Regions from separate parts of the Paenibacillus sp. FSL H3-0286 genome, predicted to be linked through region 4. Evidence: predicted binding sites of a transcription regulator. Region 4 holds the regulator's gene; each other region holds the start of a gene.
What was found. Region 4 encodes Rex, which represses fermentation and respiration genes when NADH is low (regulators of the CRP and FNR family bind a similar motif). Its sites were predicted from a motif close to TTGTGAAATATTTCACAA; they were not measured.
Positions count from the first base shown of each region.

Region 1: scfA (six-cysteine ranthipeptide SCIFF) is a predicted target of Rex. The motif match lies at 2,652-2,669, and genes of this name have one in related genera.
Region 2: MHB37_RS31295 (cytochrome ubiquinol oxidase subunit I) is a predicted target of Rex. The motif match lies at 4,037-4,054, and genes of this name have one in related genera.
Region 3: MHB37_RS29875 (formate/nitrite transporter family protein) is a predicted target of Rex. The motif match lies at 3,892-3,909, and genes of this name have one in related genera.

Region 1 covers NZ_CP150285.1:799,609-807,256, forward strand. The annotation lists gene MHB37_RS03505 (histidine kinase) at 1-1,372, shown strand, start outside; gene MHB37_RS03510 (response regulator) at 1,347-2,129, shown strand; gene scfA (six-cysteine ranthipeptide SCIFF) at 2,695-2,844, shown strand; gene scfB (thioether cross-link-forming SCIFF peptide maturase) at 2,967-4,352, shown strand; gene MHB37_RS03525 (helix-turn-helix domain-containing protein) at 4,725-4,970, opposite strand; gene MHB37_RS03530 (hypothetical protein) at 5,122-5,619, shown strand; gene MHB37_RS03535 (nuclease-related domain-containing protein) at 5,867-6,556, shown strand; gene MHB37_RS03540 (restriction endonuclease) at 6,553-7,575, shown strand.
Region 2 covers NZ_CP150285.1:7,024,978-7,032,625, forward strand. The annotation lists gene cydD (thiol reductant ABC exporter subunit CydD) at 1-1,569, opposite strand, end outside; gene cydB (cytochrome d ubiquinol oxidase subunit II) at 1,569-2,585, opposite strand; gene MHB37_RS31295 (cytochrome ubiquinol oxidase subunit I) at 2,572-3,975, opposite strand; gene MHB37_RS31300 (cold-shock protein) at 4,198-4,425, opposite strand; gene MHB37_RS31305 (cold-shock protein) at 4,518-4,718, opposite strand; gene MHB37_RS31310 (S1C family serine protease) at 5,139-6,386, opposite strand; gene MHB37_RS31315 (hypothetical protein) at 6,775-6,981, shown strand; gene MHB37_RS31320 (MBL fold metallo-hydrolase) at 6,950-7,648, opposite strand, start outside.
Region 3 covers NZ_CP150285.1:6,688,940-6,696,587, reverse strand. The annotation lists gene MHB37_RS29880 (FAD-dependent oxidoreductase) at 240-1,604, shown strand; gene MHB37_RS29875 (formate/nitrite transporter family protein) at 4,013-4,840, shown strand; gene MHB37_RS29870 (MFS transporter) at 5,301-6,521, shown strand; gene MHB37_RS29865 (GNAT family N-acetyltransferase) at 6,590-7,120, shown strand; gene MHB37_RS29860 (MOSC domain-containing protein) at 7,101-7,648, shown strand, end outside.
Region 4 covers NZ_CP150285.1:4,773,788-4,781,435, reverse strand. The annotation lists gene MHB37_RS21470 (M48 family metallopeptidase) at 104-745, shown strand; gene dinG (ATP-dependent DNA helicase DinG) at 872-3,733, shown strand; gene MHB37_RS21460 (redox-sensing transcriptional repressor Rex) at 3,864-4,517, shown strand; gene MHB37_RS21455 (amidohydrolase) at 4,504-5,805, shown strand; gene MHB37_RS21450 (DUF5590 domain-containing protein) at 5,978-6,496, shown strand; gene MHB37_RS21445 (hypothetical protein) at 6,907-7,449, shown strand; gene MHB37_RS21440 (AAA family ATPase) at 7,442-7,648, shown strand, end outside.

The DNA of each region.
Region 1 (7,648 bases), 3.1 Mb from region 4:
GTTCGAGGCGAAGAAGAAAGTAGAGTACGAATCCATACGCGTGGTGGATATTCACGGAAATTCCTGGTCAGCAAGGGACAAGCCTTTTTCGATACTAAACCGACCCTACTATCGAAAACTGCTGAATTCAGATTCCAATTATGTGGTAAGCAATCCGATCGTATCCAAAGCGAATGCAGCCGAAATCGTCGTCATTCTTTATCGCGTGAATCCATCGGTGAATGATGAGGTAGCTTATATTGCCGCAGCCGTCTCCGTCAAGAAGATGAGGGAGATTGCTCAAGATGTAATGCTATATGACCAGTCAGGCCAGCTTATCGTCGATTGCAGAGAGCTGGGTGAAGAAGATGGAGCGGAGGATACAGCAGATAAGAAGAACATGAGTGTATTTGAGGCTCCAATTCAAAATGTGGAAGGCTGGAAGTTAGTACTCAAAGTACCGAATTCAAGTCTATCGTTAGCGGTGATCAAAACCCAGCGGACTGCATTGCTGGTAGGCGTTCTTATCGGTAGTGCGTTTATCGTCTTTCTGGTGCTGCTTGCTTCTTCCATTATTCGTCCAATTCAGTCGCTTCGCCAGGTAATGGAAAATGTGCAGAACGGCAACCAAACCATACGAGCAGATGTTACGCGCTCGGATGAGATCGGCGATCTTGGACGAAGCTTCAATGACATGCTTGTTCAATTATACGCTGTGGAGCAGGACCGAAAGGAGATGGAACTCAGACTGATTCATGAGCAGATCAAGCCGCACTTTTTATACAACACATTGGATACGATTCAGTGGATGGCAACGGAACATGGAGCAGACAATGTGGTGGAGATGGTGGAAGCGCTTAGCGCGTATTTCCGATTAGGGCTTGGCACAGGCAGTCCCTACATTCTGCTTGATCAGGAGTTGTACCATGTCGAGAGTTATCTTCATATTCAAGGTGTGCGATATGAGGAGATTCTGGACTACGAGCTTCGATATGATGAAAAGCTTGCTCAGTGCCAAGTTGTTCGCTTCATACTGCAGCCTTTGGTGGAAAATGCGATTTATCACGGGATTAAGCCACTTGGGGATCAAAAGTGCAAAATTTCGATTACAGCATATAAACAGGCCGATTATTTGGTTATTAAGGTTGAAAATAATGGGGTTATGATTCCGGAAGAGAAGCTTGAGCAGATAAATCAAGCCCTTCTTGATGATACATATGATCGTTCTGCCACAGGCTTTGGGCTATATAGTGTAAACCATCGCATTCGACTAGCTTACGGAGTGCCATATGGCCTTGCAGTGAAGAGCGAAGATGGCATTACCGTTATGGTCATTCGAATACCTTTGGACGGGGAGTGGAATGAAGATGTGGAAGATTGTCATCGTCGATGATGAAACGATCATTCGCAAAGGCTTGCGACAATACATTGAGGAGAGTCCGTATCTTTTTGAGGTTGAAGGAGAAGCGAAAAGTGCAAACGAAGCATTGAATATGGTGGAGGAAGCCCTACCACATGTATGTCTTGTGGACATCAACATGCCGAATATGAATGGGCTCGATCTGATGAATATATTGCGCGAACGCTGCCCGTCGGTTCTGGTTGTCATCATCAGCGGGTACGATAACTTTGAATATGCGCGTCAAGCCGTGCAACTGCAAGCATTCGATTATGTATTGAAACCTGTGCCGAAGAGTGATCTGAACAAGCTGCTTCATCGGATCGATGAGCATCTTCAGGTAAAATATCCTTTGCATTCACATGAAGGCAGGGTGGATAAGGAGCCGGAGCTTCCCGGGTATACAGGGGATGGAACAGTGCTTATCCAAAAAGTGACCGAGTATATTGACAGTCATTATCAGGATCCGGAGCTGTCTATTACTCGAGTAGCAGCACTATTTCATATCAACCAAACCTATCTTAGTAAGCGTATGAAGCAAGAAATCGGTGCTTCATTCCTTGACTATGTCACCGAGCTTCGGATATCGAAGGCGAAGGAGATTCTGGATGACGTAATGCCGAATATCAAAATCGGGGATCTGGCCGTGAAGGTAGGGTATAAGAGCCAGTACTATTTTAGTCGTGTGTTCAAAAATAGAGTCGGCTCAAGCCCCTTAGAGTACAAAAAGCATCCGTTCGGTTATGGATAGGAGGGCCATTCTCGTCCCTCTGCAGCACGCCATAGATGCTATGCTCGGAGCCGCCTTCTATCAAAACGGTTGGATTTTAAACATGAGCGAGAAGATGAAGTTAAAGCATCCAATTGTGCAATATTTTTATGAACTAAGGCGTCAAGAGCAGATAAACTGTCTGGAAGTGTCTTAGGGCTCCTCATATAAGTTTGTTCACATTGTCCACCCACGCATGTGGAGAGTGTCGCTCTACTGGTAAGGAAGGATACAGTGCTATGAAATCCTTATATTTATTGGACTTTACGGACAAGTATGAGAAAAAATGTTGTTAAAGAGATGGCATCATTGCTGTCTCTTTTTTGTTTCACTTTTTTAGCATTGCTCTGACTCTGGTTCCCGCTGCCGCATCCTACGATCACAAGCATGAAAGACTGCACGAAAATTAGTGTTGATGCTTATGTTTAACCCCTCTCTGCTCTGCTAGGTGACAGGCATCATAGACGTACCTGCGTGATGTTGCTACGATGTTCCATGGAAATTAAGTGAAAGTGATCACAAGAAATTACAGAAGGAGTCATTTATCGTGAAAAGAATCGTAACACTGAGCACCCGCAAACTGATGGATACCGCAAAACACGGCGGATGCGGCGCATGCCAGACCTCTTGCCAGTCCGCTTGTAAAACTTCCTGCGGCGTTGCAAACCAGAAGTGTGAAAATGCAATGAACAGATAGGATTCGGAATTTTACCGCCCATTGCTCTGCTGATGGGCGGCTATTTTTAAGAAATGGATACTATCCCTAAAGGATGGCGAAGCCGTTTCTACTTGTGTGCAAAAGGAGCTTGATTAGTAAGTATGATTCATCAATATAAACTAAACGGATACAATATCGTGCTCGATACCTATAGTGGCTCGGTGCATGTTGTTGATGACCTAGCATATGAAATTATAGCGGATTATGAGAAAACTTCTGTCGATCAAATCGTGACAACAATGTTGGATAAATATAAAGATGATTCCAGCATTTCCGAGAGCGACATTCGAGAAACCATCGTGGATATCGAGGAGCTTATAAATGATGGACAGCTCTTTACAAAAGATGAGTATGAGAACCTCTCGCTCGATTTAAAAAAACGAAAAACTTATGTCAAGGCACTCTGCCTCAATGTTGCGCATACCTGTAATTTGTCATGTGACTATTGCTTCGCTAGTCAGGGGAAATACAACGGAGATCGAGCAATCATGAGCTATGAGGTTGGACAAAAAGCTATCGATTATCTGCTTGAAAACTCAGGTCATCATCGAAACCTGGACATTGACTTTTTCGGTGGGGAACCACTTTTAGCCTGGAAAGTGGTTAAACAGATCGTAGCTTATGCAAGAAGCAAAGAACAAGAATACAAAAAGAAGTTCCGCTTCACCTTCACGACGAACGGGATGCTGCTGAACGATGAGGTCACCGAGTTTTTAAATCAGGAAATGTACAATGTCGTATTGAGCCTAGATGGAAGGAAAGAGGTTCATGACCGGCTTCGCCAAACAGTTAACGGAAAAGGCAGCTACGATCATATTCTTCCGAAGTTCCAGGAATTCGTTCGTAAGCGCGGAGACCAAGAGTACTATGTACGGGGAACTTACACTCGTAACAATGTCGATTTCACCAACGATATATTTCATATCGCAGACCTTGGTTTTGACAAAATTTCGATGGAACCGGTTATCTGTGATCCAAGGGAACCCTATGCACTTACCGAGGAGGACCTCCCGGAGATATATAACCAGTACGAAATTCTCGCAAAAGAAATGATTGGGCGCGGCGAAGAAGGCAAGGGGTTTACCTTTTATCATTACATGCTTGACCTCTCGGAAGGACCCTGCATCCAGAAGAGAATCACTGGCTGTGGTTCAGGAACAGAATATCTTGCTGTCACCCCCTGGGGAGAGCTTTTTCCTTGCCACCAGTTCGTAGGGGATGAAGAGTACAGCATGGGAAACCTCTGGGATGGCATCACACAACCTGAGCTGCAATGTCAATTTAAAGAGAGTAACTGCTACTCGAAGCCGGAATGTAAGGACTGCTGGGCGAAACTCTACTGCAGCGGCGGTTGTCCTGCCAATGCGCTGCACGCGACGGGTTCCCTGGTCGGAACCTATGACTTCAGCTGTGACGTCTTCCGCAAAAGAGTCGAATGTTCCATGATGGTAAAGGTGGATGAATCTATTAGAGCGATGGAAGGGTAACCTAACTAATTAAAATAACGGATGAATATACTATAACCGAGAAATAGACACTTTTAAATAAAGTGCCTTTCTCGGTTTTTGTATGAATTCCACGCGATAGGTTGGTATATCGTTGTTATAGCTATGTATTATTTGATGTCTACATACATAGCACGATGAATGTTACCTGAAAGCGGACCGAAGGATAAAAAGCTAAGGGTCAGATATTGCCTCAGTCCTCCATTTTATTGGACGTCGTAGGTACGTGCCTAAGTCTGAATAATAAATCCCCTCAGGGATTCTGCATAAAAATTTGCAGATTTATGTAGTATCTATTTAAATGAAATAACGATCTCTTCCAAGAACAGAGAGTTATCTCCCACTATCACTTCACTAACCCTCCCCCAACAACTCCCCAACAGAAACCTCCAATGCTTTCGCAATTGCAACCACCTCATAATCCTGCACAAGTCTATATTGACCTTCCAATCGCGATAAACTGGTCGGGCTAATGTCCAAGCCAAAGGTTTGCAATTTGGCAAGGAAATCCTTTTGCTTCATTCGCTTAGCTTTTCGAATAGCTATAACTCGGGTCCCGATAATGTTTTTGTCACCCGGGGGCTCTTTGCGATGCCTCATTTTGGTGTCACCTCACAATTTAACCAAATTGTATGCGAGGTAAGTATTGTTTTAATGCGGATATCGAATTAAAATGAAATAAACCGATAAACGCATTAAAATTTCCATACATCGTCTACAGATATAGCTTTTCCCGGAAGGTGGGGGTGCAATGCAACATCTGATGTACAAATATGAGGAGGAAAAGCGCAAGCTGAATGAACTCGGACAGCAATCACTGGAGCAGGGAATTCCGTTAAGCAGCAATGAAGCGGTTCAGGCCCAGAGTCGTAAGGTTGACGAACTGATTAATCGGATGTACCAAGAAAAAAACGGACATACAGTGTCGTTTCGTTTGAGTTTCTATCTTGGAGGGGATATGGTGGACTTTCCGGCATGGTTTTTACAGACGATTCAAGGTCGATTGGATGAGGTGACCGCACAGATTGAACATCAATCCGAACCTAGATATGTTTTTGAAGAAGAGCGCAAAGCTTTTCAAGCGTTGTTTGACTCCATGGACATTGCACGTATGCCAGAGTTTGAGCACTGGGAGGATAAGCTTCAATCGAAGCAAGCCGTTCTTTATGAACGTCTATATCTTCAAGGACTAAAGGATGGCATGCAGCTTGCAAATGCCCTTACTGCCCTTTCAGTTCTCTCGGACTAAGACATGCCCTGTGGGTAGCGGAGTAGCACATAGGTATCGGAACCAAAGGGGATATATGTATATCTTATCTTCAGACTGTCAATGCGACAGTCTTTTTTATTGCGTATATATTTGGAATTTTTGTTTTTTTAGATGCTGTTCATCCAAAAGAGGGCAGACCTCCATTCATGATTTGAATAAAGGGATATCTTCCCATATTGTCGAATAACCATACATATTGTAAATCTATATCAGACGAGGTTTTGCTATGCTTAAAGCGGTAAAGTCCTTCTTTAAAAAATCCGAAACTAAGCCACCACAGGCAGTGCGTAAGACACAAACTCCCAAGTCGAAACCGAAAGTTGTTTCCACACGAATTGGAGAGTTAGGTGAGCATAAAATCAATATCCAACTTGACCAGCTACCTAAGGAGTGTAAATCGTTAAGCGATCTAATGCTCCCTAATCCCAAGTCTCGAACAGGTTACACCCAGATTGACCATATCGTTATTTCCCCGTATTGCTTATTTGTCATTGAGACAAAAAACTACAATGGGGAAATTAAAGGTGGGCGAACGGATCAACAATGGTCAGTGAGCAACCGTTACAAGATGTATAATCCGCTGAAGCAAAACTATGGACATATAAAGGCCATTGAGAACCTGATACAAGGTATAGCTGCAGTGAAATTTATCTCTATGATTTCATTCACTATGAGATGTCGGTTCAGTATTGATCCGGATCTTCGGAAAATCCACTCGGACGAACTGGTTGTCTATGATGTGGAACTAAGTGAGTTTATCTCTAGGAAGCTGATTAGTTTAAAAATGGGAACCCCTGAACCTCCTATATCTGCGGCGCAGGTCCAAACCATATATGATCGTTTGGCTCAGGCTAATGTTACCGATTCCGAGATTCGCAAACTTCATGTACAGAGAATAAAGGGAGGTCCACTATGAAAAGTATGTGGCTTGTTCGAGCAGGAGAAAGGGCATATCTTATTAATGAATTTAAAGATAAGCAAGCTGTAGCGATTGGTTGGGCTCCATTGGGAGATATCGGTGGGGTAAATACACTGCAAGAGATGAAGAGGCTTTTGAAGGTACGGTATCCTGGATATAAAGAGGGTAAGATCAATATTACTGCTGGTCAGATTTTTCGTTTTGTAAGTGAATTTAAAATAGACGACCAAGTAATCACATATAATCCTGAAGAGCGACTCTATTACATAGGAAGAATCAAGTCGAATTATGAATTTAAGCCAAATTATATTACGGATAAGCCTCATATTCGCAGAATAGATTGGGAGGGGACTGTATCTAGAGATGTTTTGACGGCAAGCGCCCGGAATACTCTTGGTTCCATAATGACTATTATATCTATCCCGAATGATGTTCAGAAGGAATTGCTCAAACAAATGGTAATCGGACAGACCGATGGTAATCAACCAAGTCAACCCATAGAGTCTGTGCAAGCTGAGACGGAGGAAGAAGCCGAAGAATTAGAGCTAATTAAGGAAGACGTCATTGAGAAGTCCAATGAATTTATCAAAGATAAGATTGCTAAGTTAGACTGGGAGCAAATGCAGGAACTTGTTGCGGGCATCCTTAGAGGAATGGGCTACAAGACACGAATATCACCCAAAGGGCCGGACCGGGGAAGAGATATTTTTGCATCCCCAGATGGTCTAGGGCTTGAAGAACCCAGAATTATAGTGGAAGTAAAGCACCGTTCAGGCAGTATGGGATCTAATCAAATACGTAGTTTTACCGGAGGATTAAGAGTAGGAGATCGGGGGATTTATGTATCTAGTGGTGGATTCACAAAGGAAGCAAAATATGAAGCGGAAAGATCGAATATTCCTTTATCGTTAATAGACTTGGATCTGCTCGCGGAGTTAGTAACACAATACTATGATCAATTTGATTCAGAGACACGGACATTAATACCGTTAAGAAAAATATATTGGCCGTTATAAATTTGAATGTTTTTCTATATAGACATTCTTTTGAAGAAGAGCAAGGCCTTCCAAGCGTTATTTGTCTCCATGG
Region 2 (7,648 bases), 2.3 Mb from region 4:
CAGCTCATATTCCGTTTCAATATCCAGATGCGCCGTTGGCTCGTCTAGAAGCATAATCGGACGGCTGCTAAGCAGTGCCCGGGCTAATGCCACCCGTTGCTCCTGGCCACCGCTGAACGAACGGCCGCCGCCACCAATCATCTCATCTAAGCCATGCGGAAGAGTATCCACCAAACCCGATAAACCCGTAGCTTTCACTGCCGCGGCAACAGCCTCCATAGAAGCCTCAGGGTAATAAAAACGTATATTATCAGCTAACGTACCGCTAAAAATATACGGACGCTGCGGGATATACGAGGTCTGTTTTCGCCAAGCCTCATCCGTTAATGCACTAACCGTAGTACCGTTAACCGTGATACTTCCTGAAGTAGGGTGTAAGAAGCCCCCTAATATATCCACTAAAGTAGATTTACCGGCCCCGCTCTCTCCGATAATCCCAATTTTGCTAGCTCCTTTAAATTGCAGGTTCAGCGCTTCCAGCGAAGAAAGCCCTGCTTCCTCATACTTCACGCTAACGTCATTTAATGTGAGCACGCTATTCTCATGCCAAGTGAATATTTGTTCCGATGTTTTTGCTGCAGAACCGACAGATAGATCACCGTTAGGGACGATTACTTCAGCCTTCACCTCATCTTGATCTATAATGCTCTTCATTGCTTCAGCGGCTTCTTTCCCATCCAAAGTAGCATGGAAATCTGAACCTACCAATCTGACAGGCAGGAAATATTCCGGAGCCAAGATTAGAATCGTTAAGCCCGTAACCAATGTCATTTGTTCATTTACAAGCCGCAAACCAAGACTTACCGCTACAGAAGCTACTGACAGCATAGTGAAGAAATCCAGGGCGAACGATGACAAAAAGGCCACTCGCAGCGTACGCATGGTCGCCGAGCGATAACGATCGCTGACAGCAGCAATGCTGTCGCTATGACTACGACTGCGTCCTAGAAATTTTAATGTTTCTAGCCCACGTAATGAGTCTACAAAATGATTAGATAATGTGCGATACGATTTCAATTGCCGATCCATTTGCTTACGGGCTGTCATCCCAATCAAAATCATAAAAACAATAATAATCGGCATAGTTACCGTAAGAATAATCCCGCTCGTAGTGTCCATCGTAAAGACGTAAATAAGCACCAAGATCGGTGTAACAGACATCCCTACCATTCTAGGAATGATCGCTTCCAGATACGTGCGGAATTTAGTTACCCCTTCCAGCACCAGTGTAACAAGATCCCCGGTTCCACGCCCGCCCACCATTCTAGGGCCAAGCTGGAAGAGCTTGTCCATCATTTCCCTCCGCATAGTGCTGCCCGTTGCTTCCGCGAAGCGGTAAGAGACACGGCTCATCAGCATAGCACAAGCATGGCGCACAAGAAATGCAAGAAGGAACAATAGCGCAGTGCCCCATTGTTCCTTCAGAGGTTCTCCCGCAAATAGCGCAGAGATGACTTCTGCCAGCGATTTAGCCAGCAGAAGTATGGACAAGCTTTGCACCAGGGTAAGGAAGCCTACAATCAGAAAGACTGGCTTAACTCCTTTATACCCAAGCAAGTTTTTATCCATTAGTATTCAAGATGCTCCTTCTCGTGAACCCGTTTATGAAAGACAAAGTAACTCCAAATTTGATATCCCAATACGAACGGAAGGATAGTCAGTGCCACAATCGTCATTACCTTCAAAGAGTAATGGCCCGAAGCCGCATTAGTGATCGTCAAATTAAAAGCTTGATCAATTGAACTAATCATAACACGCGGGAACAATCCTACAAAGATAGAAGTTACCGAAAGCGCCATTACCGCTCCTGTCATTCCAAAAGCGTAGCCATCCTTCTTCTTCGTCATGAAGTAACCGGACAGTACAAAGGCGATAACTCCCAGGGCTACAATAATCATAAGAATCGTTCCACGTTGCTCGAAAATATCCGTCATATTATAAGTCATAATCACAAAAGCAGTAAATAAAACTGCGAGCGGGATTAGCAATTTTTGAGCCAACTTGCGAGCGCGAGCCTGTAGATCCCCCACTGTACGCAGTGTTGTGAACATGAGACCATGCACCAGGCACAGAAGGACAACAGTAAGCCCTGCTACTACAGTGTACACATTCACGATATCTGTGAACCCTGCATACATTTGCATCTCCCCATCAATAGGCAATCCTTTGATAAAGCTTGCAAATACTACTGCCAAGAGGAATGGTGGAAGGAAGCTGCCGATAAAGATACAAGCATCCCAAGTTCTTTTCCAAGCCAATGAATCACGTTTACCTCTGAATTCAAAAGCGACACCACGCGCTATCAAAGCTAATAAGGCAAATACAAAAGGAATATAGAATCCACTAAACAGCGTTGCATACCACTCAGGGAAAGCCGCAAACATTGCACCCGCAGCTGTGATAAGCCATACCTCATTCCCATCCCAGAAGGGTCCGATCGAGTTAATCAGAACACGGCGCTCTGTATCATTTTTAGCGAGAATTTGTGTTTCCATCCCTACGCCGAAATCGAAACCCTCCAGGAAGAAGAACCCTATAAACAGAACTGCAATCAGCACAAACCACAATTCATTAAGAGATATCATGGGAACCCTCCTCGTTATATGGATCATTCGAATCGCCGTGATCGTTATCCATTGCATAAGGACCTTTTTTAATCACTTTAATAAACAATCCGACCAACACTAATCCTAGAATTAAATAAATCGTTGTAAAAGAAATCACGGAGAACAGAACTTGACCACTTGTAATATTAGGCGACACACTGTCTTCCGTTGTCATCAGTCCGAATACCGTCCATGGCTGACGCCCGAATTCGGTCATAACCCAACCGGCTGTATTCGCAATCGGAGGAAGCAACAAGCCCCATAACATAAACCGCATAAACCAAGTGTTCGGACGGTCCATTTTTTTGCGCCACATTAAGTACATAGCGTACATTCCCAATACAATCATTAACGTTCCTGCTAGAACCATGATCCGGAAACTCCAGAATGTCGTACGTACAGGTGGAATATAGTCACCGGGGCCATAGGTTTGCTCATACTCCGCTTGCAGCTCAAGCATACCTTTAACTTCACCGGAAAATTTACTATATGAAAGGAAACTCAGCATATAAGGAATTTGAAATTCTCCACTACTGATTTGATTCTTTGGATCAATGTTTGCCCATACGGTCCAAGGTGCCGGGTCACCACTCTTACCCCACAGTCCTTCGGAAGCTGCCATTTTCATTGGTTGAGTTTCAACCAAATATTGCGCTTGGGCGTGACCAGCAACAGCTACACCAATAGAAGAAATAATCCCTACGATGGCTGCAATCTGAAAAGACTTCTTAAAGAAAGAAACCTCTTGTTTCTTCAATATTTTATAAGCACTAATACCAGTTACAAGAAAAGCACCTGTTGCATAAGCAGCCAGTACTGTATGTGGGAATTCAACCAGCAATTGTCCGTTCGTAATAAGCGCGAAGAAATCATTCATTTCTGCACGTCCATTATTTATCTCAAAACCCACAGGATGCTGCATAAAAGAGTTAGCCGCTAGAATCCAGAATGCAGATAACATCGTACCGAATGCTACCAGCCAGATGGACAGTAAATGTACTCGCTTGGACACCTTATCCCAGCCGAATATCCATATCCCAATAAAAGTAGACTCGAGGAAAAAGGCTGCCAATGCCTCAACTGCAAGTGGAGCCCCGAATACATCACCCACAAAACGTGAATAATCGGACCAGTTCATCCCGAACTGAAATTCCTGCAAGATTCCTGTAACTACCCCTACTGCAAAATTGATGAGGAATAGCTTTCCCCAGAACTGCGCCATTTTTTTGTACTCTTCATTACCTTTTCTAACGTACATTGTCTCCATGATTGCAATCAAGAGCGCTAGTCCGATTGATACCGGTACAAAGAAATAGTGGAATATTGTCGTCGACGCAAATTGTATACGCGACAGCATTACTGTATCCATATTTGTCCCTTCCTTCTCCCCTTTTCGTTAATTATATTCTGTCAAAAATTTAAACTTCTTTTTGTGATAAATGTCACATAAAGATAGTCATTTAACGGTGAAATTCAAATGATTTGTGACAAAGATCACAATTTGGCATAAAGAAAGCAAAAAAAATAAGACGGTTTACCCGTCTTGAGTGGTTCGTCGTTCTATTAAATGCTTGACTCATTTAGGTATTGGTTAGATGGAAATACCCTTCTTCAGCGATTTGAGATCGCCATTCGAATTAAGCAATTGGGGTAGCATCTTCGTGCTGCGAACCATTGGAGAGTCACATAGACGGCAAGAAGGCGCATGTTCAAATGCGAAATTATCCCTCATCCATCCGTTGCATCCCTCATTGGTACATGCCCAAATTGCGGTATTTTCTTCCGGTATTTCTTCCAAAGGTTTCTTCCGGTAGTTCATTGCCGTTCCTCCCATCCTGTAAGTCAATAGTGAGTAACTAGATATAAAAAGACCGTCCCAACTTTCACAAGCTGGGACGGTTTCTTCTATTATTACAGTTTTACAACGTTTTCGGCTTGTGGTCCACGGTTGCCTTGAACAACGTTGAATTCAACGCGTTGGCCTTCGTCCAAAGTTTTGAAGCCGTCGCCAGTGATTGCGCTGAAGTGAACGAATACGTCGCTTCCGCCTTCAACTTCGATAAATCCGAATCCTTTTTCTGCGTTGAACCATTTAACTGTACCTGTTTGCATGTGTGTTACCTCCACAAATTTAAATTAATATGTTCTTTTTATCTTCAAACAAAGAAAAAATTCACACATTGAAAAAGGTTGTATTACCAAATATGACAGCCCTTTTCAATGCGAGAATTAGGGACTAAATGTATGATTGATATCATATTACCACACCTGATTAGCAAAGGCAAGCAAGCATCCGAATATATCCGGTTTTGCCCTAATAAGTATTACCTTCCAATGTAAGGGTTGCCACTTAGTGTTTATTCCCTAAATAGATCCTTTTTCTGGCATAATTATCATGGTTTTAGAAAAATAGCTTTTCCAAAAACGTTACTTTTATCCGCTTTTTCAAGAAGGTACCCCCCTCGGAATCGAAGGGGTAGTCCGCTCTACTTGTCGTAACTGCTATATCATTATATACCGACTTCCAGCATATTATTCCTGTGGTTTTTCAAGAAGTTTAACTGTTGCCTGTTTGGCCTCGCCGTTTCGATAGTAAGTAATTTTCAGATCATCACCGATCTTCGTATGATTATATAAGTACTTGCGAAGAGAAAGGGTAGATATGATTGATTGATCATTAAATTTGGTAATGACATCATTGAATTGCAGTCCAGCTTCCTTCGCAGGGCCAACGGCTTCTAGAACAACTACTCCATCCTTAACACTGTTCGGCAGGTTCAATTCATTGCGTTGATCTTCTGCTAGTGGAACGTACGGATTGTTCAAATCAACTGAATATACACCCAAGTACGAACGGGCAATATGTCCTTTTTCAGCCAGCTCATTAGCGATATCTATCACATGATTCGCAGGAATTGCAAAACCCAGACCCTCTACACCCGTATCTGAAATCTTCATTGTGTTAATTCCAATGACCTTGCCATCCAGATCCACTAATGCGCCGCCACTGTTTCCTTCATTAATCGCCGCATCGGTCTGTATCACTTCTTGTTCCCAGTCATATACTCCATCCTGATTAAGGGATACGGGAACCATCCGTTCAGTATAGCTAACAATCCCCGAGGTCAATGTATCACCAAGTCCTAGCGGATTACCGATAGCAATGACCGTTTCACCTAGACGAAGCTTAGAGGAATCACCGAGCTGCGCGATGGTATCGATTCCTTTGGCATCAATAGAGAGTACCGCAATGTCGCTTACTTTATCCGTTCCAACGAGTGTTGCCTTACGAGTCTCTCCGTTCACTGTAACTACTTCGAGATTACCGGAGTCTTCGATGACATGATTATTGGTAATGATAAATGCTTTATTCCCTGTCTTTTTATAGATCACTCCTGAGCCTAGTGCAGACTCATCCAGAATGTTTAATTCTTCATTATCTTCTTTATGATTGATAATACTTACTACTGCAGGGCGAACCGTGGCAGCAGCTTGAATAATCCGGTCAAATGGATCACTACTGCTTGGGGCAACATTTCCAGTTGCTACAACCGGCTTCTGAGCAGTCTCATGACTCATCTGGCCTGTAAACATACTGAATAACAAAACTGCCACCACAGCGCTGACTAAGGAGCAAACGGCGGATATTTGCCAAGTAGATAAACCCTTACGCGATCTGCGTACAGAATGTCTACGATTAGCAAACGATCCCTTTGATGCTTCATCCCCTCTGGACCGCGAAACTTTAGTTGAATAGAAATCATCATCAAACAATCCCACCGAAAATCTCCCCCTTCTATTGCCAAGCGTTCACTGTTGGTAAGACCTGAACCTATAGCAACCACGTCCGAACCAAACCTCTGTAACCATTAGACTCCAAATATCACTAAAAAGTTTCACTTTATCCATTAACCCCACAAGAGTTTCGGTCAATCGTTAGATTATGATAATCTTTTAATATATCTTCTCTATTAGGAATATTTTGCAACTTAAAAGACTACAATAAAATAGAAGTGTCCCTAAAATTTTAGCATTGCTCATCACGCTTTTAATTGTATCACAGGCAACCTGCAATTCGGGATTTTCCTCAGCTAAAACACCTGCGAATTTTTTACAGTTTTCAGTTCTAATTACACTATATATTCACACTATTAAAGGAGGATTAATTATGAGTTCTTTTTCAACAAGTATGGATTTAGTCGAGTTTATCGGTAAGCTTGGTGACTTAAAGGATGAACACTACCACATGACCCTTGCCTTTAGCGCAATGATCGAATTGATGATTGAAAAAGGTCTAATCTCCCGCCAAGAATTAGATCGCAAGACCGCTGAACTTGATCAGCTTATGACTGGCTCAGCTTATCCCATGGCGTAGGTTGATCATAATACGTATCACACAGTCTGAACTCACTATCTTTGAAAAAACAGCCCCGATCCTCCATTGCGCCGCGTACTGACATTTTTGCCAAATCCATCATATTGTGATCCCGGCTTAGATGCGCCAAATAGGTCCGTTTGGTCCGCCCTGTAAGAATTTCGCTAAGCGCAGCTCCAGCTGCCTCATTGGAAAGGTGACCCATGTCGCCTAGGATGCGCCGTTTCGTATTCCACGGATAACGTCCCATTCTCAGCAATTCGATATCATGATTCGCCTCCAGCACCAATACATCTGCATCTGAAATTGCATCTCTTACCTTATCACTAACATAGCCCAGGTCTGTAGCTACACATAACTTCTCTTTTCCATCATAAAAATTGTAACCCACTGGCTCCGCTGCATCATGAGAAATCGCAAAGGATTCTACTCGCATACTGCCGAAATCCTTGTGCTGGCCAGACTCCATGATCATACGGTTATACTCCGGTATTTTACCAATTCCCTTCTCGATAGCTCCCCAGGTATTGGTGTTCGCATAAATCGGAAGATCGTATTTACGGGCCATGGCCCCGAGTCCCTTGATATGATCGGAATGTTCGTGTGTAACTAGAATCCCGTCTATATCATTACCCGTTAGTTCACGCATGGCCAACAGCTCATCGAT
Region 3 (7,648 bases), 1.9 Mb from region 4:
CTCCCACGTGGCAAAGATAACGGAGTCGCATTCGGCAGCAGTGGCGGAAAAAAACTTAAAATTGTGAACAATATGAGGATATAGGTAAAAAAGACTTGTAATGTGATAAATATCACAATATAATCAGTTTATAAAGTGAAATAAATCACAACTAACCCATTGTTGATCAGATTCCATCATTGATCGGTCATGCAAGTCAAATATATAACCCGATTGTCCATTTGAAGGAGGAAGAAATAATGAAAGTAGCTGTCATTGGATGTACCCATGCCGGAACCGCCGCAATTGTGAATACTGCTCAGCTTTACCCGGATGCCGAGATTACTGTATATGAGCGTAATGATAATATTTCCTTCTTATCCTGTGGGATTGCCTTGTATGTAGGTGGAGTGGTTAAAGACCCAGAGGGGCTATTCTATTCTTCACCAGAAAAGCTTGCAGAGCTTGGCGTAAAGACCAATATGCGTCATGAAGTAACTGCAGTGGATACGAAGTCCAAAACATTGCGTGTACGCAATCTGGAGACAGGTCACGAGTTCGCTGACACCTACGATAAGCTGATTATGACTACAGGTTCATGGCCGATTGTGCCGAAGCTTGAAGGATTTGAACTCGAGGGGATTTTACTTTCCAAGAACTATGATCATTCCAACACTATTATAGAAAAAGCTAAACAAGCGAATAAAATCACCGTCGTCGGTGCTGGATATATCGGCGTTGAACTGGTGGAAGCTTTTCAAATGAATGGCAAGCAAGTTACGCTAATTGATGGTGAAGATCGCATTCTGAGTAAATATCTGGACCAGGAATTTACTGCACCGATCGAACAATCTTTTCAGGATCATGGGATTAAATTGGCACTGAATGAGAAGGTTAGCTCTTTTGCAGGCAAAGACGGTAAGGTAACAAAGGTTATTACAAGCAAAGGTGAGCATGAGACAGATCTGGTCATTCTCTGCATTGGTTTCCGTCCTAATACTGAACTCTTAAAAGGTCAAGTCGATATGCTGCCTAATGGTGCCATTGTAGTCAATAACTATATGCAGACTAGCTGCCCGGATGTATATGCCGCTGGCGACAGCTGTGCGATTCATTACAACCCTACAGGCAAACACGCCTATATCCCACTGGCAACCAATGCCGTACGGATGGGAACCTTAGTTGCGCGCAACTTGGTAACAGAGACCATTCCTTATATGGGTACACAAGGAACTTCGGGCATTAAGATTTATGAAGACAATATCGCTGCAACAGGGCTTACTGAAGAAGGAGCTAAGGCTGAAGGAATGGACGTAGAAACCGCCATGATTATTGATAACTACCGTCCGGAATTTATGCCCACCTTTGAGCAGGTTCAGTTAAAAGTAGTGTTTGATCGCGCCACACGCCGTATTCTCGGGGCTCAAATTATGTCCAAGATGGATCTGACGCAATCGATTAACACAGTGTCTGTATGTATTCAAAATCATATGACAATCGACCAACTAGCCTTTATCGATTTCTTCTTCCAACCGCATTACAACAAACCTTGGAACTTCCTGAATACAGTAGGTCTTCAAGCGCTGCCGACAACAGTACCAAGCAAAGAGGCTGTAACGGTTTAAAAAGGGACGTTGTTCCTGAGTGATTTATCGAAGAATAAGACAGCCTTGTAAAGCTAGAGAAGCAGTGATCCTCCTGTTACGGGAGGATCACTGCTTTTTTTTGTTAGGTGCAGAATGATTAGCTGCATGGGTAGGTGCAATCCAATGGCTTCGGTGATGGTAGCAAGCCAAATGTGCTCGAAAGTTACGACTAGGGTCAACTGTGTCCGATCGTGCTGAGTCATCGCCTTCTGCAGAAGCTTCCGGACTCAGGAGCTCTGTATAAGGTCAACTGAGTCCGATCGTGCTGAGTCATCGCCCTCCGCAGAAGCTTTCGGACTCAGAAGCCGCTAATTAGCAAATAATCGCCGTTTGAGCGTGGTTTCGGACTCCAATGCAGCTATTACATAGAATGAGTTACAACTAGTGTGTTTTTCGTGCTAATAGCGACCATGGGGTCCGATAGCGAGCCAAATGTGCTCAAAAGCTCTGTATAAGGTCATCTGAGTCCGATCGTGCTGAGTCATCGCCCTCCGCAGAAGCTTTCGGACTCAGAAGGCGCTATTTAGCAATTAATCACCTTTTGAGCGTGGTTTCGGACTCCAATGCAGCTATTGCATAGAATGGGGGACAACTAGTGTGTTTTTCGTGCCAATAGCGACTATAGGGTCCGATAGCGAGCCAAATGTGCTCAAAAGCTACGTATAAGGTCATCTGAGTCCGATCGTGCTGAGTTATCGCCCTCCGCAGAAGCTTTCGGACTCAGAAGGCGCTAATTAGCAAATAATCGCCGTTTGAGCGTGGTTTCGGACTCCAATGCAGCTATTACATAGAACGAGGTACAACTAGTGTGTTTTTGGTGCCAATAGCGACTATGGGGTCCGATGGCAAGCCAAATGTACTCAAAAGTTACGAATAGGGTCAACTGAGTCCGATCGTGCTGAGTCACCGCCCTCCGCAGAATTTATCGGACTCAGAAGCCGCTATATAGCAAATAATCGCCGTTTGAGCGTGATTTCGGACTCCAGTGCAGCTATTACATAGAATGAGGTACAACTAGTGTGTTTTTCGTGCTAATAGCGACCATGGGGTCCGATGACAAGCCAAATGTGCTCGAAAGTTGCGATTAGGGTCAACTGAGTCCGATCATGCTGAGAAACCGCCCACCTCAGAATTTTCCGGACTCAGAAGCCGCTATTTAGCAATTAATCGCCGTTTGAGCGTGATTTCGGACTCCAGTGCAGCTATTACATAGAACGAGTTAAAACTAGTGTGTTTTTGGTGCCAATAGCGACTATGGGGTCCGATAGCAAGCCAAATGTGCTCGAAAGCTACGAATAGGGTCAACTGAGTCCGATCATGCTGAGAAACAGCCCACCTCAGAATTTTCCGGACTCAGAAGCCGCTATTTAGCAATTAATCGCCGTTTGAGCGTGATTTCGGACTCCAGTGCAGCTATTACATAGAACGAGTTACAACTAGTGTGTTTTTCGTGCCAATAGCGACTATAGGGTCCGATAGCGAGCCAAATTTGCTCAAAAGCTCTGTATAAGGTCACCTGAGTCCGATCATGCGGAGTCAACGCCCACCTCAGAATTTTCCGGACTCAGAAGCCGCTAATAAGCAAATAATCGCCTTTTGAGCGTGATTTCGGACTCCAGTGCAGCTATTACATAGAATGAGGTGCAACTAGTGTGTTTTTCGTGCCAATAGCGACTATGGGGTCCGATAGCGAATCAAATGTGCTCAAAAGCTACGTATAAGGTCAACTGAGTCCGATCGTGCGGAGTCACCGCCCACCTCAGAATTTTCCAGACTCAGAAGCCGCTATATAGCAAATAATCGCCGTTTGAGCGTGATTTCGGACTCCAGTGCAGCTATTACATAGAACGAGTTACAACTAGTGTGTTTTTCGTGCCAATAGCGACTATAGGGTCCGATAGCGAGCCAAATATGCTCGAAAGTTACGATTAGGGTTAACTGAGTCCGATAGTGCTGAGTCATCGCCCTCCGTAGAAGCTTTCGGACTCAGAGGCCGCTAATTAGCAATAAATCGCCGTTTGAGCGTGGTTTCGGACTCCAGTGCAGCTATTACATAGAACGAGTTACAACTAGTGTGTTTTTGGTGCCAATAGCGACTATAGTGTCCGATAGCGAGCCAAATGTGCTCAAAAGCTACGTATAAGGTCAATTGTGTCCGATAGCTGCTGCGTACGCTCAAATGTAATCCAACAAAACAAGATATGCTGGCTTAGTAGGCCAGTCGCAAACTTCTATTTGTGCACAGGCTGCAGTAAATTTGACATGTCAGTGAAAACTTTCACTTAGTTTTCTCAAAGTGATAATTATCACGTTAATGTGTTTTACGACACGCTACAATGGTCATAAAGGAACAAATTTGAAGTAAATAGATGAAGGGGATAGGAACCATGGCTTATAGCAAACCGCAGCAAATTGCCGAAGTAACTGTAGAGAACGGCATAAAAAAAGCTCATAATCCGCTAAGTACCGTACTTATTCTGGGCTTTTTGGGAGGAGCGTTTATTGCGCTCGGGTTTTTATTAGATATTCGCGTCATTGCTGGCGCACCACAGGAATGGGGTTCCATTGCTAACTTTATCGGAGCCGCAGTCTTCCCCGTTGGGCTGATCATGGTACTCCTTGCAGGTGGGGAACTGCTGACAGGGAATATGATGGCCGTGCCGCTCGCTTTTATGGCTAAGAAGATTTCTTTCTGGGAAGTTGTGAAGAATCTTTTGCTCATTACGATTAGTAATCTGGCAGGGGCATTATTTGTAGCTTATTTCTTCGGTCATGTGGTGGGTTTAACTTCAGAGGGTGTGTATTTAGAAAAATTGGTGGATATGGCTGGTCATAAAATCGATGCAGAATTCTTTCCGGCATTTGTTTCGGGTATCGGCTGTAACTGGCTCGTTGCGCTGGCCGTATGGCTCTCCTATGGAGCAGATAACTTCAGCGGCAAAATCCTTGGTATTTGGTTCCCGACGATGGCCTTTGTTGCGATCGGATTCCAGCACGTTGTAGCTAACATGTTCCTAATTCCAGCAGCTATTTTTGAAGGTTATTATTCATGGGGGCAATACTTCACTAACTTTGTTCCCGTCTGGCTCGGCAATCTAACGGGTGGGGCAATATTTGTCGCAGCTGCCTATTGGATGGCATACTTGCGTAAAGCACCTACGGCTATTCAATCCGTAGATAGCATGTCCGGCAGCAGTGTCAAGAAACACGCTTAAGCTCGTCTTATAGAGCACTCCATAGAACATTCAAGGTCTGCCTTATTGGTGGCGTTAATGTTTTAGGGGTGCTTTTTGTTATGCAGACACAAAAAAATCCGCCGTGATATATCCGCGCTCGGGGGAACGAAATCGGATCACGGCGAATTTTGAAGGGGGAGTGTTTCTAGGCTCTATTACCCCGTCTTTCTAAAAGCGAATCAGTTTCTTCTTGTTTAGTTTGCTTTACGGACGACAGCCACGGCTTTAAAATAAGAATAGATATTAGAGCTAGGGAGGACTGCGGACGTGAACCCCAAGGGAGACGGGATATTTCATGCGATATGTGCGTTTTATCCTTTAGATTTCATGCGTACTTTATCACGATAAAACGTCAATGTGTATGCTTGCTCATAGCCCTGTTTTGGGATGATACTGGATGAATTAATGACACATATATAACAGGGGATGTACACTACTTATGAAGTTTTTACAGGCATATCCAAAAGAAGTGAAAATATTTCTAATTGCCAGCCTAATTAACGCAACAGGTAGTGCGCTGATGTGGCCGCTCGTTACGATGTATGTATTTGATGAGCTTGGACGCAGCATGTCAGATGCTGGACTGGTGATTCTTATTCAATCGGTTGGTGGGATCGTGGGTCAACTACTCGGGGGCTCACTCTATCATAAGGTAGGCGTTAACCGGCTGATTGTCGGAGCGCTCGCCATGAATGCTTTGGCACTGTTCACCTTGCCGGCAGCTAGTAACAACTGGACGTTATTTATGGTAGCAATGGGACTGGTAGGATTATTTAATTCCTTATCATTACCTGCCATTCAGGCATTTATCGGCTTTCGTTTCACGAAGCAGCGTGGTGAGCTGTTTAATGTTATTTATGTCGCCAATAATATTGGTGTAGCACTGGGGACGGCATTAAGTGGTTTTTTGGCCGATATTTCCTATATGCTAAGCTTTGTAATGAATGGTGTAACTTCGGCGGTATTTGCGGGTTTCTTTTTTATATATCTGAAGAAAATCGGTGGAGAACCTGCGCATGAGGTAATGGGGCATCAGAAGAATGAACCAGAGAAACAATCCACGTGGAAGCTAATGGGGCATACTCGTATTTATCTTTATATGGGGATCGGTTCTTTGTTCCTGCTTCTCGGTAACTCTATCTGGAATACAGGGGTATCTCCGTTCATTATTTCAGAGGGCTGGCCTAAGAAAACTTATGGTTTTCTCTGGACACTGAACGGTATTTTGATTTTTGCAGCTCAGCCATTGGTAACAATGATTAAGCGCTGGTTCGCGTCTACCTCAACGGCGCAAATGACTGCAAGTGCCCTGTTTTATTTGGGTGGCTATGCGTTTCTTTTGTGGATGCCTAATTATCCTGGCTTAGTGCTCGGAATGGTGCTTGCTACACTGGGAGAAATGCTGATTTCTCCAGCGATGCCATCCTTTATCTCGGATCATGCGGGGCGCAGCGCACCGTTTTATTTGGGACTAAGCGGAGGGATAGGTGCAGTCGGGAGAGTCATTGGCCCTTACTTCATGGGCAGACTGTATGATAGCGGTGGTTTGGCACCGACAGCCTGGCTGGCCTGTGCGATGGCGCTGCTGTCTGTAGGATTTTTCGTCATCCATGCTTTAGTCAATCGTAAAGGCCATTCGTTAGAGCGGTCCGTAAGATAACTATACACAGTGGATTCCAACATCTGCTGTGAATTCTATAGAGGTGCAAGGCAAGGGGTGTACATCTTATGAAACAAATCAACAAGGCAAGGTTAACTATTAGACCCTCAGAGATTAAAGACGTGCGAGAACTGATTGATCTGGACCATCTGATTTGGACAGAGGACACTAGCCCGGGACCTATGTTGTGGCGCTCACAAGAAGATTTCTTACTGAATGCTCCCCCGGGCTCTCAGCTCGTAGCGCTGCAAGATGACAAGCTATGTGGATATGTCGGGTTTGGCTGCCCTAGTAGAATGGAGAGCAACCGGCATGTGTGCGAGGTTAATATTGCTGTTCATCCGAACTATCAACGTTTAGGCATTGGCCGGCAGCTCATGGAAGCCATTAAGGAACATGCTGCGGCGCATGCTATTCGTAAGCTTCGCCTGCGTGTATTATCCTGTAATGAATCAGCGATTTCTTTTTATCGGAAATGCGGTTTTGTGGAAGAGGGGCGTCTGCGGGAGGAGTTTTATCTTGGCGGCCGTTATGTGGATGAGATATTTATGAGCTGCATGCTGACAGGAGGAAATGGATATGGAGATCGTCTCGCTTAATGTCGGTCGGCCGGTGACGGTGGATTATCGGGGAAAACCTTTGGAGACCGGAATTTATAAAACGCCTGTAGAAGGATCAGTTCAGCTTCATATCAATGGATTTGTTGGAGATGGTCAGGCAGATCTTAAACATCATGGAGGTCCTGACAAGGCGGTGTGCGCCTATCCCATTGAGCACTATCCTTATTGGGAACAGCAGCTGGGAAAGAAACTGGAGTACTCGGCTTTCGGAGAAAATATCACCACAACGGGTCTGCTGGAGATAGAGGTGTGTATTGGCGATGTATATGAAATAGGCACCACTCTGCTTCAGGTTAGCCAGCCAAGATATCCTTGCTTCAAAATCTCACAAAAGCATGGACCCGCAGATCTTCCGGCTCAAGTTCTGGATACAAGGTATAGCGGATTTTACTTGCGTGTACTTCGTGAAGGAATGATTTCAACCGGCGATGCAATTGTCAAAAAAGAAAACGGAGACAGCCATGCTTCCGTGGCGCATGTACTGCATTTAATGCAGGTTGGGCTGCA
Region 4 (7,648 bases):
CTTACGCCATGTAATGAATGGCAGGGATGAAAGACCCCGATCTCGCAGAAAATGAAGTCAGGCAAGCTGAACTGATTTCATCTTCAGTAAGGGGGGATCGCCCATGTTTCAACATTTGTTTGCTGAAATGAACAAGGTGCTTCAGGAGATCGTAACAGATTACCCTACAGCGGAGGGTGCCCGCCGGAACGAGCTTTTATGCAATTATAATATGCTGCATAGACTGAGCGATAAAGTGATGGATGAATGGCTCGCTTTTGCTGAGAAGCTTAGTTCCTTTCGCGAAAGTGCTGATTTTACAGCAGAGGTCGAAGAGGAAGTGCCGGAACAGGAAGCACCAGAGCTGTGTATGGATTGCTTTGTAAGAGGTCAGGGGTATTATAAGCTGCTGATGTATGGAAAGTGTATTGATCAGTTTAAAGAAGTTATTGCGCAATACCCGGATAGCTTGGCTGCTCGATTATATTTAGCCATCTCTTATCTGCAGGAAGGTGACGGTGAGGCCGCTTGGAGTCATCTGAACCATATGCTGGGCTTGATACGGGAAACCAAGCTGAAAGCCATGGTTTATAATGCTTTAGGCTGCATACGAGCCTCACAGGAACGTTTCAATGAAGCGCAGGAATTGTTTGATCTTGCTTTGCAGCATGACCCTGCGCTTCCGGAACCAAACGTTAACTTAGAGGTATGCCGCCGTCGTGGAGGGAAGCTGCACTTTGGAAATCAGCTGGTTTCCCTTTTGTAAAAGAATAACGGTTTTGGAAATTTCCATTCAAGCGATGCATCCCCTGAACCAGTGGTGTGCATCGCCTTTTTTCGCAACTTCTGTTATGCTGATTAAGAGTCTCAATTGAAAGGGAATAGAATTATAATGAAATTTGCCGTGCTTGATTTTGAAACAACAGGAACCCAATCCGTGGGTGAAATTATCCAGGTTGGCCTTGCAATTATAGAAGAAGACCGGTCCATCTCCCGGGTATATGGTTCCTATGTCAAGCCCGGAACGCCGATTCCTCCTTTTATAACAGGTCTGACGGGGATTACCGATGATGATGTTAAGGATGCGCCTGAGCTGGATGAGATGATGATGGAGCTTGTTCCGCTCTTGGATGATGTTGTGCTTGTAGGGCATAATGTCGCTTTCGACTTCCATTTTTTACAAAATGCTTTAGATCGTTGTGGTTATTTGCCATTTCAAGGGCGGATTTTGGATACGATTGATTTTCTGAAAATTTGCTTTCCTTCGCTCACATCTTATCAACTAGGCTCTGTCAGTGCTCATTTTGGAGTGACACATGATCGTCCGCATCAGGCAGATAGTGATGCACTTGCGACTGCTTTAGTGCTGCTGAAATGTCTGGAGGAGCTCTACGAGCTGCCGCTGCTTACGATCCAGAGACTCTGTGAGCTGTTTACCGAAGAGGATAGTGATCTGGGCTGGTACTTTGATGGTCTGCTGCGAGAGCGGGAAGCGGAAACGCTACAGCCCGAAGGTGATCTGACTTTCTATCGTCAATTAGCGCTTGCAGTAGGAGATTGGACGGAGTTAGCGCCACCTAGAGATGAGCATGCTGAGAATCCGCTAGCGAATTTATCTTTTACTGATTATATGGACGAAGTAACCAAACGACTTAAAGACACATTACCGCAGTATGAAAGCCGGGAAGCTCAGGATATTATGATCAATGAGGTGATGACGGCACTTGCCGAAGACAAACACCTACTGATCGAAGCGGGCACAGGAACCGGTAAATCGCTCGGTTATTTGTTGCCTGCCATTTATCAAAGCGTTCGCACCAATGAAAAAGTCATGGTCAGCACTCATACCATTAATCTGCAGGACCAATTGCGCGAGCGGGATATCCCTTTGTTAACGCAGGTAGTTCCTTTTCCGTTTAAAGCTGCTATTTTTAAGGGAAGAGGGCATTATTTGTGTCTGCGTAAGTTTGAGCATAAAATTAATAAGAAGGACTTTATAAGCCCAAGGGAAGATGCGCTTACTGCAGCTCAGATGATTGTATGGCTCACTCAAAGTGAATCAGGGGATGATGAAGAGCTGAATTTAAGCGGCCGGGGCGGTGACTTCTGGGAGACGGTGGCAAGCGATACCGATTCCTGTCTGGGCCGTTCTTGTCCTTGGTTCCGCAAATGTTATTATCATAGGGCCAAGCATGAAGCTGGGATTGCTGATGTGGTTATTACGAACCACTCCAAGCTATTCGCAGATGTTAAGGCTGGGCACCAGCTGCTTCCGGCTTACGAGCATCTTGTCATTGATGAAGCACATCATTTAGAAGATGTGGCTGGTAAACATCTTGGCATGCATATGAAGCATTTCACGGTGGCACACACGTTATCGCGACTGTATAAAGATAGCCGAAACGGACAGCTCCCTGCTCTGCGTCAAATATTACAGTCGTCAGGCAGTGAAGAGGCTTCAGAATGGAGCGGAGTCATCGATCGGATCTACCCGGATCTGCTTACTGTCAAAGAAACCTGGGATGCACTCAGCGACAAGCTGTTCAGCCTATTGCCGGAACGCAGTGATGCAGGGGCAGGAGAAGCGGGACAACTGGTTATGCGGTTGCTTCCTGCCCGTAAGCCGAAGGATTGGGATGAATTGGTTGCGCTAGAGAACACTATGAATCTGACGTTAAGCGACATCATCCGTAAGGGTGATAAAATGCTTAACGAGATGCGTGACCAGGAAAGCCAATCCTCAGCAGACAGCCTTGTTACTGATATTAGCGGTTTATTTAAAGATTTGGCTTCCATACGTGAGCAAGTAAGATTCTTTATGGGGCTGAATGACGATAATGTAGTATATTGGCTGGAGGCAAATGGAAATTACCGCAGCAAATCCCTACAGCTGTATGCCGTCCCTGTGGATGTTAGCAACCAGCTTAAAGAGTTGTTCTTCGATAAGAAAAAAAGCATCGTGCTTACCTCGGCGACGCTATCTGTAGATAAATCTTTTCAATTTATGATTGATAATCTCGGACTTAACGAAGCTGCAGAAGAGGGACGTCTAATGACCTCACTCCTTCCATCTCCCTTTAAATATCGCGAGCAGGCACTGCTAGTTATACCGCGTGATTTTCCTAGTGTGAAGGGGAGTGTGGGCGATGCTCGATTTGTCGATACACTCGTACAGTCATTATCGGAAGCTGCTAAAACAACACGTGGGAGGATGCTGGTTCTGTTTACTTCTTATAAAATGCTGCGTCAGGTATATGATCCGCTTAAAGAGGCTTTGGCCTCACAAGAGATTACGGTGCTTGGTCAAGGCGTGGAAGGTGGCAGCCGGAGCAAGTTGATCCGCCGCTTTCAGGACAGTGCAGCATCCGTATTGCTGGGGACGAGCAGCTTCTGGGAAGGTGTAGATATTCCAGGTGAAGCACTGACTTGCCTGGCCATCGTGAGACTTCCGTTTCAACCGCCGAATCACCCGTTGGCGGAAGCGAAGTCGGAGTTATTGCAGGCCCAGAAGAAGAATCCGTTCATGAAATTATCTGTTCCTCAAGCGGTTATTCGTTTTAAGCAGGGATTCGGAAGACTGGTTCGCACGGCGCAGGATCGTGGAATAGTTATTGTTTATGATACAAGGGTTATTGAATCTCATTACGGGAAGTATTTCCTTTATTCATTGCCTGGTCCCAAAATGGAGCATATGCTTACTGATCAAATGGTCCCTCGCATAGCGGAATGGCTAGAGGATGGCGGCGCTTCTTAAAACGCTCGTCTTCAGTTTAGCTCCTCCTTATCCTTAAGGGCGGTGTGTTACAGTACCGTCCTTAATAAGGAGAGGTAGACGTTTGAATATGGATTTTCACAAGAACATTACTATTTTTAGGAGGAAAAATATGAAATCGGATAAAATATCAGAAGCCGTTGTTCGCAGACTGCCTGTGTACTTGCGTTTTTTGAATGATCTCCAGAATCGCGAAATATTAACAGTTTCCTCTCAGGAACTTGGACAAAAGCTTGATCTTAATCCCGCACAGATTCGTAAGGATTTAGCATATTTTGGTGACTTCGGCAGAAAAGGTATCGGCTATGATGTAACGTATCTTATTGAGAAAATCCGTCATATCCTGAAGCTGGATCAACAGCTTAATGTAGCTTTAGTTGGAGCAGGTAATCTCGGACATGCCTTGTCTAATTACAATGCATATCTTAAAGATACTATGAAAATCACGGCTATATTTGATTCGTACGCTCCTAAGGTTGGACGTAAGATCAACTCCCTTACTGTGCAGCCGATGGATGAACTAGGCAGCACAATTCGTGAGCAAGGTATTCGCATTGCCATTATTACCGTACCTGATTCAGAAGCTCAAAATGTAGCAGATATTCTCATTTCTTCTGGGATTGAAGCGATTTTGAACTTTGCCCCTGTGATTCTGAAGACACCACCGAATATCCGGGTGCATGCAGCTGATTTTACAACTGATCTGCAAAGTCTTGCTTATTACTTGCGGGATGGAAAGGAAGAAAGCGAACATGAACAACAATAAAACGATAATTAAGGGCGGGTATTTTCTGACTCCGGGAACGGATGAGCCGGTTCTGAGTGGATATATGACTATTGAAGATGATTTAATCACTTACATAGGAAAAGAAGAGCCTCAGATGGAAGCTGGAGTGCAAGTGGTTGATGGCAGCCGTCTGCTGTTCATGCCTGGACTTGTAAACACACATGGTCATGCGGCGATGTCTTTGCTGCGTGGATATGGAGATGATTTAGCGCTACAAGTGTGGCTTCAGGAGAAGATGTGGCCAATGGAGGAAAAGTTCACCGGTGATGATGTATACTGGGGAACCTCCTTATCTGTATTGGAAATGCTGAAGGGTGGAACTACGACCTTCCTCGATATGTATGATCATATGGACCGAGTAGCCGAGGTAGCTGAGTTATCAGGTATCCGTTCCGTATTGATGCGTGGTGTGATCGGGTTATGTCCAGAGGATGTACAGAATCACAAGCTTGCGGAAGCGATTTCTTTTGCCCGTAACTGGCATGGAAAGGCTGAAGGTAGAATTACTACTATGATCTCGCCGCACGCCCCTTATACTTGCCCTCCGGACTTCCTGGTTAAGTTCGTGCAGGCAGCGCATGATCTGGATTTACCGATGCATACGCATATGTCCGAAACGAAACGTGAAGTGGAACAAAATGTGGCGGATTACGGGTTGCGTCCTGTAGCTCACTTAGAGAAGCTTGGCATGTTCACACGTCCATCGATAGTTGCACATGGTGTTCATTTAAATGATGAAGAGATTGAGATCTTGGCTCGCCATAATGTGGGTGTATCTCATAATCCGGGCAGTAATTTGAAGCTGGCTAGCGGAGTGGCTCGGGTTACTGATCTTCTAAAAGCTGGTGTGAAGGTGTCTCTTGGCACGGATGGCGCGGCAAGCAACAATAACTTGGATATGTTTGAAGAGATGCGGCTTGCAGCTCTCATTCATAAGGGTGTCAGCGGTGATCCAACGGCTGTTCCAGCTCCAGAGGCTCTGCGTATGGCTACAGAATATGGCGCGCAGTCCATCTTTTTAAATAATGTAGGCAGACTTGCTGTAGGGATGAAAGCAGATTTCATTGCTATTGATATCGATCAGCCGCATTTGCTGCCACACACAGATCTGTTGTCTCATGCAGTTTACTCTGCTAGCGCTAAGGATGTTGAGCATGTGTGGGTGAATGGTAAACAGGTCATCAAGCATGGACAATGCTTAACCCTGGATGAGGAAGCTATCCGGCGTAAAGCGCAAGAAGCCTTCGAAGGTTTATTGAAGCGTTAAGTCTGGAGAATAACGAATAAATAATAGGCTGCGACTTTTTGCTTTTAGCAAAAGTTGCGGCCTTTTGTGTATTTTTAAGGCTGGGAAAGCTAGAAAATTATGAAATTTTGGATAAACGCGCGGGTGTGTTATATAATCAAAAAAGATATATTACTAGAAAGGGAGCTGTACCTTGAAGAAAAGGAAAAAATGGATCCTCCTGGGGTCAGTTCTGATTCTGCTCCTGGGGTTTGGACTTATCCAGTTCTATGCCTATATTATGAAAGATCAATGGAACGAGCGTGATATCGCTAAGGATGTTGCCAAAACCAGAGCGGGTCTAACAGAGGTAACCAAAGCACAAAAATCGGTTTGGGATGAAAATGCAGTGTACTGGGTATTAACAGGGAAAAATGAAGCCGGGACTGCTCTTATGGTCTGGGTCCGCTTTACGGTAGATGGAAAATTTGCTGAAGGCGACGACGCAGTGTTTGCTGAGGAACTAAGTAAAGGAACCTCGGAAGCCCAAATACGCGGCATTATCAAAGCTGATCTTCCGGACATAACGATTGAACGCTTGCTGCCGGGAGTATATAACGGAGAGTATGCTTGGCAGCTTTTTTATAAACAGAGCGGTCGGTATTATTATCAATTTTATCGCTTTTCGGATGGGTCCCGAATGGGCGAAGGTTACAGTTTACCTAAAAGTTAAGCTGAACATAAGGAAATTAAGGGTGGCATAGTAAACAAGCGAACTTATTATAAGTTCGCTTGTTTACATTTATTTGATGTACAAAAGTGATATACTAAGTGATATACTGAATGGGTGGTTATCACCGAATATTCTCTTATATTCACATACGAAAATAGGCCGATTGATTAAAAATCAAGGCCGATTTTGTCGAAAGTGAGGAATTTATTTGGTATTGATGGAAATATTTAAAAAATTAAATTTTAAATATATTCACATTTATTTTGAAATTAGTATATACACCTGTGATATACTACTACTTGTAATTAGAACAGCAATAAGAGACTTCAGTCTCTCTGATGAGCTCTCAAGTAGCTATAAATTATTATAATGAGCTTTATATTTTGTCATCTTTGAGAGGAGGACGTTTCTTGAAATTACGTCTTGTACCTGTGCTGATAACGTCTCTACTGTCGGCTACTCTATTGTTTGGTGGCTTCTTTTTGTATCGTCAGTTTGCAATGCAGGAACCACTTCAGAAGATTGTATCTCAATATGAGGGCGTCAATAATTCTCATATCAGTATTAACCGCAATGAGGTCACTTTGAAACTTGATCTCCAGCCAGGCACGAAATTACGTGAACTGGTTCAGTACGTCTCCCAAGAAGGAAAATCGATGATTGATGGACGTACACTAAAACTTGATGTAGAACAGAACTCCAGTGAACTGCTGGATGAATACTGGGATAAAGCGATGTTCTCTGTAGCCGAAGCCATGGAGAGCCGTAAATATACACTTATACCCACAGAACTTGATGGACTCAAAGCGCAATATCCGCAATATAAAAATGTGATAGCCTCAACAGAAATTGATGACAATAATGTCTATGTAAGCTTGAGTAATGGAAAAGAAAGCAAATTTATTATTTTGCCGCGTAAACCTGCGACATTGGGGGTATGGAATAATGCCTAAATACCTTAAAGAAATTCTAATCGGATTTATTCCTGTCTTGTTTATTTTTATGGCTTTTCTAGGCATTAATATATTCCCGATTGTAATTGCTGCTGGGATGCTCACGGCCTTACTTATCATTGCTCATTTAAGAGGCGGACTTGCGGTAAATGCAGGTGCCGGGAAGAAACGCAAGAAGGATGGACCTTCAAAGCTTACT